4 regions of the Marinobacter sp. genome follow, and region 4 is predicted to be linked to each of the others. Evidence: predicted binding sites of a transcription regulator. Region 4 holds the regulator's gene; each other region holds the start of a gene.
What was found. Region 4 encodes sigma-54, which starts transcription at its own class of promoters, with help from an activator protein. Its sites were predicted from a motif close to ANTGGCATNNANNTTGCTNT; they were not measured.
Positions count from the first base shown of each region.

Region 1: the regulator sigma-54 is predicted to act here: its motif matches at 1,213-1,232, upstream of ACO06L_RS15575 (ammonium transporter).
Region 2: the regulator sigma-54 is predicted to act here: its motif matches at 1,208-1,227, upstream of ACO06L_RS06250 (flagellar hook-length control protein FliK).
Region 3: the regulator sigma-54 is predicted to act here: its motif matches at 1,113-1,132, upstream of flgA (flagellar basal body P-ring formation chaperone FlgA).

Region 1 is NZ_OZ245935.1:3,430,767-3,432,969, forward strand. Features, by position in the region: gene ACO06L_RS15575 (ammonium transporter) at 1-1,134, opposite strand, end outside; gene ACO06L_RS15580 (flagellar motor protein MotB) at 1,357-2,203, opposite strand, start outside.
Region 2 is NZ_OZ245935.1:1,376,821-1,379,023, forward strand. Features, by position in the region: gene ACO06L_RS06250 (flagellar hook-length control protein FliK) at 1-1,116, opposite strand, end outside; gene ACO06L_RS06255 (Hpt domain-containing protein) at 1,270-1,617, opposite strand; gene ACO06L_RS06260 (PP2C family protein-serine/threonine phosphatase) at 1,610-2,203, opposite strand, start outside.
Region 3 is NZ_OZ245935.1:529,829-532,031, forward strand. Features, by position in the region: gene flgM (flagellar biosynthesis anti-sigma factor FlgM) at 1-96, opposite strand, end outside; gene flgA (flagellar basal body P-ring formation chaperone FlgA) at 271-972, opposite strand; gene ACO06L_RS02450 (chemotaxis protein CheV) at 1,161-2,090, shown strand; gene ACO06L_RS02455 (CheR family methyltransferase) at 2,128-2,203, shown strand, end outside.
Region 4 is NZ_OZ245935.1:1,520,802-1,523,004, forward strand. Features, by position in the region: gene ACO06L_RS06920 (RNA polymerase factor sigma-54) at 146-1,666, shown strand; gene hpf (ribosome hibernation promoting factor) at 1,767-2,075, shown strand; gene ptsN (PTS IIA-like nitrogen regulatory protein PtsN) at 2,163-2,203, shown strand, end outside.

The DNA.
Region 1 (2,203 bases), 1.9 Mb from region 4:
CAAGCCGGAGATGGCGTTGATTGCTCCATAAACTATCAGGCCGCCAACAAAGGCCACCACAACGCCGGCCACTGAGCCAATGATCTGTGACATCAGGCTGACACCGCCCAGGCCACCGAGCGCTTCCTGACCAAAAATGCCGCAGGCAATCGCGCCCCAGACACCACAAACACCGTGCAGGGGCCAGACACCCAGAACATCGTCCAGCCGTTCGATCTTGGCCTGCGCCCATTCAAACAGGTAAACGAAGATGGCGCCTGCTACGCCACCAGTCACCAGTGCTCCCACCGGATGCATCAGGTCAGAGCCGGCACAAACCGCTACCAGTCCAGCCAGCGGACCGTTATGGATAAAGCCCGGGTCTTTTCGGCCCAGCAGCATGGAGACCAGGATACCCCCGACCATGGCCATCAGGCTGTTGACGGCAACCAGGCCGCTGATGCCGTCCAGGGTCTGCGCCGACATCACGTTGAAGCCAAACCAGCCAACGGTCAGGATCCAGGCGCCCAAAGCCAGGAAGGGGATGTTGGAGGGGGCAAAGGCCACCACCTTGCCGTTGCGGTAGCGCCCATTTCGTGCGCCCAGAACCAGCACGGCCGCCAGGGCGATCCAGCCGCCCACCGCGTGCACTACAACGGAGCCGGCAAAATCGTGGAAGGATGCACCAAACTGGTTCTCCAGCCAGCCCTGGAAACCATAGTTGCCGTTCCAGATCAGCCCCTCAAAGAAGGGATAGATAAAGGCGACAATCAGGCCTGAGGCAATCAGCATCGGGTAGAACTTGGCGCGTTCGGCAATACCGCCGGACACGATGGCTGGAATGGCCGCGGCGAACGTCATCAGGAAGAAAAACTTCACCAGATCATAGCCGTTGGCAGCGGTGAGTTCGGCGGCGCCGTTCATGAAATGACTGCCGTAGGCAATGTAATAGCCGATAAAGAAGTAGGCCACGGCGGAGATGCCGAAGTCGGTCATGATCTTGACCAGGGCATTGACCTGGTTCTTGTGGCGAACGGTGCCCACTTCCAGGAAGGCAAAGCCGGCATGCATGGCCAGCACCATAATGGCGCCGATAAGGATGAACAGCGTGTTGGCGCTTTCGGTCAGGGTATGTACTGCACTCGTGATGTCCACGGGTTTTCGCTCCTGATGTTGTGTGTCCGGCCTCTATCGGGCCGTTTACGTTGGCTTGTGCATTGTTGAGGTGCAGCTGAAGCAAGAGCTGTTCCAAAACAAGGCATATCAAGAGCTGAAGGGCAGTTGAGGGGGCTTTCAGAAATGTGAGGTACTATTTTTAGTCTAATAATGCACTAATGCTGTGCGTTTTGGCCTGTAGCGCACCAAAATAGAGTGCGCTTACCAGCTGATTTCGTTTGGTGTCGAGCTGTCGGATTCGATCCCTAGGCTGGATTCGGCATCATCCGATTCGGACTGGATCAGTTCCCGGAGGCGCACTTCCTGTTCCTGCATCGGGCCGGAGAGATCAATGATGATTTCCACGCGCCGGTTCTTGGCGCGGTTCTCCGCAGAGGTGTTGGGTACCCGCGGCTCGGTATCCGCCAGACCGGTGACGGACAGACGGGTGGGTTCCACCTGGTCCCGGGCGACCAGAACGTTGGCAACGGCGGCTGAACGGGCGGCGGAGAGGTCCCAGTTACTGTAAAAACGGTCGGTCCGGATAGGCACGTTGTCGGTGTGTCCCTCGATCGTCAGGTCACCGGGAATGCCTTCGATTACCTCCGCCATATCCAGCAGCAGGCCCTCGAATTCCCAGGTCAGCTGAGCCGAGCCCGAAGGGAAAGAACCTTTTTCCTCAACCCGAATCACGATTCGCCGCTGATCCTCGCTCACATTGATGCGCCCATCGGCGATTGCCGGCTCCAGGACTTTCAGGATCTCGTCCATGGTTTCCTGCAGCTGTTCCTCCATGGCGGCTTCAACGGCCATGTCGGTGGGGCTTTTCAGGGTCTGAAGTTCCGGGTCGTCCTCGGTGGTGGTCTGTTTGACCTCGTTGACCACGGTAGGCTCTGGCGGTGCGGGCGAAAACTTGTCGAAGATGGGGCTGGTGCCCTTGGGGATTTCCAGGGCGGGCACGTCCCGCTGAACGCCGAAGGCCTTGGAGAGTTCACCGGCGATCTGCTTGAACTTCTGGGCGTCGATCTCCGAAAAGGACAGCAACAGAACGAAGAAGCACATCAGCAGG
Region 2 (2,203 bases), 140 kb from region 4:
ATCGTCCTGATCGCCCGCGACCAGCGACGTCGAATCTGCACCGGAACCATCACCATCTCCGGCTCCCTGCTCGCCGGTCTGCTGCCGTGGCGAATCAGAAACGTCGAAGCCGGCCAATGACAGCCCCTGCTCACCCAACATGTCGCGAAGGCGATGGGAGTGCAGTTCCAGCTGATCCCGGACCACCGGGTTCGCGGAATGGACAGTAATGTTCGCTTGCTCGTTCTGCACCCGCACCTTCACCTCCATGGGCCCCATATCCGGCGGGGTCAGGTGGATTTCCGCAACCGACATGTTACGGGCGGTCAGCCAGCTGAGCTTGCCAACCAGCTTGTCACCCCATTCAGCATGACCAACCGGCACGTCGATGGACGTGGCATAACCTCGCAGAGGCGCAGCGTTCTCGGCTGCCAGTTTGGCCGCGCCATTAGCGCCACTGGCCACCTGCTGGGAGACGAGATCCATGGCAGACTGGAAGCGGCCAGAGCCGAGCAGCGAACCGGAATCCGGGTTTCGACCGGTATCGGTGAGTACCGAAGCCTTCATGGCGTCCGTTAATGTGGCATCGCCGGTGACGACGCCGGCAGAGGCCTGGCCGCTCTGCCCGGGTGTGGACGAGAGAATGCCATTGAACATACCGCCCACGGCTGCAGGCCCACCCGCCGAAGCACTGGCGCCGGCTCCAGGGCCGGTTGCCGACAAGGTCGCCTCACCGGAACGACCGGCTTGCGGGCTCAACCACGACTGCAGCTCGGCAAAAGTCAGAGGCAGTGCAGTAGGCTCTGAACCGGCTTCATCACTGGCAACGCCCTGCTCACCGGATTCCCGAGGCTCGGTCCCCGCGGCCGCGTCGGGCTTCTCGCCAGACTCTGCCCTGGCGTTCGAATCGGCTTTGGCATCCGACGCATTATCCTGGGCGGACCGGGATTCATCAGCAGCCTTTGCATCGGCGTTGCGATCCGCTTTCTGGCGGTCCAGCCGCTTCTGCTCCGCCTGGGAGACAGATTCAAAATCGTTTTTTCTGTCAGCCGGATCCCGGCTGTTTCCGGATTTGGACGGGCCGGGATCATTTTGTGTCCCGGGCGCGGGGGTTTGGGGAAGAACCATCTGGGCCATGGCAACCTCTTGCCGCTTTTATCGCATTGTCGCCCTCACCTTGCCGGACCTGGCCGGTGTTTGGGCGGTTAATCCACTCACTGCGAAAGACAAAGCAATTGTGATGCCAGAGCACACCGGCCCTGCCTGGCCAAAGGCCTGAGTTGGCGAAAGCTATCGAACCAGCATTCCATCCAGGCGCCCAATCACCTGCTCGAATTCCCGGTCAATCTCATCCAGCAGACCCGGCGCGTCTTCCAGCCGGGACTCTTTTCCGGCCATCTCGGCCTTGAGACAGATTGCGCCAAGCCTGGGAGCACCGATATTGATGCAACTGCCCTTGAAACTGTGGGCCGTCTTCGCAAAGGCATCACTATCCTCAGCCTTCAGGGCTTCCCGCAGCGCCTGGATTCTGTCCCGGGAATCTGCCAGATAGGTCTGTATCAGCACTTCGAACTCATCTTCCATGACGTCCCGAAGCTCAGCCAGTGCCTCCTCGTCCAGATGTGGTTTATCAGTCATCTCGATTCTCCGCTGTTCGGGCGAACTGCCAATCATAAACAATTTCAACATGATTGCCCTGTTCATGAAACCTGATGGTCTCAGCGAGACGTTTCAACAGCAGCAGGCCCCGCCCTGCATAACGCCCGCTCATCGTCGGGGAGATACCAGAGGCCACACTGGGATGATTCCGGAAATCAAACCCATGGCCACTGTCCTCGCAGACAACACGAAGCCGGCCGCCATCCGGTTTCAGGGAATGATGAAGTGTAAACCGGATGTAGTGTCCCTCAACGTTGGCCAGCCGCCGATTGCGCTCGGCATAATAGCGGCCGAAGCCCTCCGGTGAGTGTTTCCATTCAGACGGTAGTTCAAGAACACCATGTTCCAGAGCGTTGTTGTAGAGTTCCGCCAGCAAGGTGTAAATTTCTCCGCTTTTACGCCGAAGACCTGGCACTTCCATGCAGATGTGAAGCAAGAGGGGCAAGGGACTGAACTCGCCGAGAGTCCGCTCCCGGACTTCATAGGTGCAGCGCCACTCCGCAGGCCCGGCCAGGGCAGAGGGCACCGCGCGGTCCGGCAGGCCAGCGAAACCGGCCTCATCCAT
Region 3 (2,203 bases), 990 kb from region 4:
CGCCGGCTGTGTATTCTGGGTGCCGGAGCTCTTGTCGGCCGTGGTTCTCTGGGTGTTGACCTGGCCGGGGCCAATTCCATTTAAGTCAACTGACATATCTGTACCTGCTTGCCTGTCGCGCCACGAAGTGCGGCGCTTACTCGAGTTTATGTCTTCTTAACGGCGGCGCCGCGAAAACCTTTAGTACTTTTCAGTAGTTTTTTCGTCTGTTTTTACTACCGGGTTTGTGGCAGAGGTTTGCCGCTCCGGCAAGCTTCTGCCGACCCTGTCCTACATCGGAATTTCGACGTGGCCTGGCGCAACAACGTTGGCCCTTATTGTGCGGGACGAACGCAGATTCTCTACCAGAACCTGCTCGCCAACGCTTGCGCTAGCCAGCGCCTTGCCCCGGGAACGTACTGAAAATCCGCCTGTTTTGGCGGTGATGATAACATGGTCACCCCGTTCTACCGCATTCGGAGCAGAGAGCATGTCCGGGGTGATCAGCGAGCCCGCATTGATCCCCCGCCGCACTTCCATGCCTATGGCCTGGTCGGCGGCGGTAATAACGCCGCGTCTGGACGCGTTGACTTCAACGGACTGGCGGCTCAGCAGGTCACCGGTAATTCGTTCTCCCCGCGTGAGCGGTCGAGCCGCCACCAGGGCCGGCCCGTGAATAGAAACGGACGCAGTCACAAACATCCGCCAGGGGCGTGTTCCTTCGCAGGCCACCAGCATCGAAGGACTGGTGCTTTTCCAGGGATCTCCGCTGAATTCGACACTCAGAGGCTGCTCGCATTCGGCGAGGGCAAGCCGGTTGTCGATCGAGCCAGGCTCGAAGGAAACGGTGTAGCCTTCTTCGGCCTGTTCAGAGGCAAAATTGTCGAGAAATTCCAGGGTCGCATTGCGAATCTGCTCAGCGGTGGTCGCAGCCAGGAGCGGGCCGCTCAAGCCAGACATTAGCAGTAGTAGGGCGAAATTGGTGATGCGCATACGTATCAGTTTGTCCTATGCTGTCAACAACAGGGCAGAAAAGCCCGAATCAGGCTAAGGATTCGGAGAAAGTGGCCGTTACATTGGCTAATCCGCCGCTGATATGACGGGTTTCCGTCGATCACGCTATTATTCAGTGACCAGCAAGATATATGCCGTTGTAATTCCGGCAGGCCAGGAGAATCAAAATGGCAGGAGTATTGGACAGTGTTAACCAGCGAACCCAGTTGGTGGGGCAGAATCGCCTTGAGCTCCTTCTTTTCCGTCTCAGGGGGCGACAGATCTATGGGATCAACGTCTTCAAGGTTAAAGAGGTCCTGCAGTGTCCAAAACTTTCATCACTGCCAAACAGTCGACCGGTTGTCCGTGGCGTCGCCCACAGTCGCGGCGAGACCATCCCCATTATTGATCTGAGTATGGCCATTGGTTTGCCCGGTATTCCCCAGGAGGAACTGGCTACCAGCTTTGTCATCATTACCGAGTACAACCGGAAAACACAGGGTTTCCTGGTAACCGGCGTCGACCGGATCATGAACATGAACTGGGAGGACATCCTGCCTCCCCCGAAGGGTGCAGGCCGGGATGTGTACCTTACCGCCGTCACCAAAATTGATGATAAGCTGGTCGAAATCATAGATGTAGAGAAGATTCTTGCAGAAGTTTCTCCGCTCGGGGAGGATGTCACCGAGGCCGTTCTGAGCAAGAGCGCAGAGCGGGTACCGGGCCATCTTCCGGTGCTGGTGGTGGATGATTCCTCGGTTGCCCGTCGTCAGATTGAACGTTGTCTGACCGCCATAGGGATGGAGGTCGTAACAAAGAACGACGGAAAGCAGGCATTCGAATACCTGAAGGAGGTGACTTCTGACGGGTCGAAGGCACGGGACCACTTCTCATTGATCATCTCCGATGTCGAGATGCCGGAAATGGATGGTTATACCCTGGTAACCAAGGTGAAAGGTGACCCGGCCCTGGCAGAAATGTTTGTTATGCTCCACACCTCACTCAGTGGTGTGTTCAACCAGGCCATGGTGAAGAAGGTGGGGGCCGACGACTTTATGGCAAAGTTCAGTCCGGACGAGCTGGCAGAGCGGGTGATGGAAATCATCGACCAGGGTTGATGGAGCCGCTCAAAGATTCACTCAGAACAGAGACCCAATGAAAGCGGAAATAACGCCACAGGAATATGAAGCCTTCAAATCGTTCCTGCAGGATGCCTGTGGGATTTTACTGG
Region 4 (2,203 bases):
CATTGTTTTGATGATCTGTAGCAAGTAAACTCGGCAAAGAACTTGCTAGGGTAAAATAAAACTACGGCAAGTAACCGGCATATATAGATTTTTTCACGACTTATGACACAAAGCGCTGATGAGTGACGGATCCTGAACCATGGTTATGAAAGCCTCCTTACAGTTAAAGCTGGGTCAGAGCCTGACCATGACGCCCCAGCTGCAACAGGCTATCCGGCTTCTCCAGCTCTCCACCCTCGACCTCCAGCAGGAAATCCAGCAGGCACTGGAATCAAACCCAATGCTGGAGACTTCCGAGGACGACGATCAGAACGATGCAGCTACAGAGAACGATGAGCGCGAAGCCAACGCCACCGAATCAGCTGCTGAAACCGCGCCGGAACCGTCCAGCGACTGGGACGAATCGGAAAACGGCCCGGACTGGTCTTCTGAAAACGACATCCCGGACAACATTCCGGACGACCTGCCGGTAGACACTGCCTGGGACGACATATACCAGTCTGCACCCGCCCCGGCCGCCCGCAATGACGACGAAAACGATCACGATTTCGAAACCCGAAACTCGCCCACCGAAACACTTCAGGATCACCTGGAATGGCAGCTCAATCTGACCCCGCTGAGTGAACGGGACCAGGCCATTGCCCATGCCCTGATGGACGCGGTGGATGAGCGGGGCTATCTCACCAGCCCGCTGGAGGAAATCCACGCCGGACTGCTGGATGAGAACGAGGAAGACCCTCTTGAACTGGATGAAGTGGAGGCCGTCCTGCACCGCCTGCAGCACTTTGATCCGCCCGGTGTGTTTGCCCGGGACCTTCAGGAATGCCTGCTGATCCAGCTCAACCAGCTGCCGCCAGACACGCCCTGGCTGGCCCAGGCGCGACTGGTGATCACCCATTACATTAACCTGCTGGGCAACCGGGACTACGCACAGTTGCTGCGCCGCAGCCGCCTGAAAGAGGATCAGCTCAGGGAAGTCCTGGCATTGATCACCGGTCTGAACCCGCGGCCGGGTGACGTCATTGACCGCGCCGAACCCGACTACGTCATTCCGGATGTCATCGTTCGCAAGCACAATGGCCGCTGGCGCGTTGAACTGAATCCGGAAATTGCACCACGCATCCGGGTCAATGCCAGCTATGCTTCACTTATAAGGCGTGCGGACAGCAGTGCAGACAACACCTACCTGCGTGATCAGTTGCAGGAGGCCAAATGGTTTATCAAGAGCCTGCAGAGCCGCAATGAGACCCTGCTGAAAGTGGCGACCCGTATTGTCGAGCACCAGCAGGGATTCCTGGATCACGGCGAGGAAGCCATGAAGCCGTTGATCCTCTCGGACATCGCCCAGGCGGTAGAAATGCATGAATCGACGATTTCACGGGTAACCACCCAGAAATACATGCATACGCCCCGGGGCATTTTCGAGCTGAAGTATTTCTTCTCCAGCCATGTCAGCACTGACGAGGGTGGAGAATGCTCCTCCACGGCCATACGCGCGATGATCAAGAAACTGATTGCGGCGGAAACGCCCAAAAAGCCGTTGAGCGACAGTAAAATTGCAGCCATGCTAGGGGAACAGGGAATCAAGGTTGCGCGACGCACCGTTGCCAAGTACCGGGAGGCCATGCACATTCCGCCGTCCAACGAGCGCAAGCGGCTGGTTTGAATACCCCGGGGCGGGACGCAACACCGTATTCGCCGGCGCACAATGCGCCAGCACCCAGACCGGCTCCCGGGAGCCGGCATGATGACAACAGGAGACGCCTATGCAACTCAATATTTCAGGCCATCACGTAGAACTGACTCCCGCACTGAAGGATTATGTTTCCGAGAAGTTCGAAAAGCTCGAGCGTCACTTTGACCACATCAGTAACTGCCAGGTGACCCTGGAAGTGGAAAAGGTGCGTCAGATTGCGGAAGCCACGTTGCATGTGGTTGGTGGTGAGATTCACGCAAAGGCAGAAAACGAGGATATGTACGCAGCCATCGATGCCCTCATCGACAAGCTGGACCGCCAGATTCTCAAGCACAAGGAAAAGAATGTAGACCGGATGCACGGAAACGGCTCTCGCTAACTGGCTGTTTTCATGCAATTCATCTAATCGAGCTGCGACATGAGCAACATGTCGCAGCCTTTTTTTTAACGGAAACGCAGTCGATCCATGAGCGACACATCCCTGACCATAGACAACATTCTTGCGCC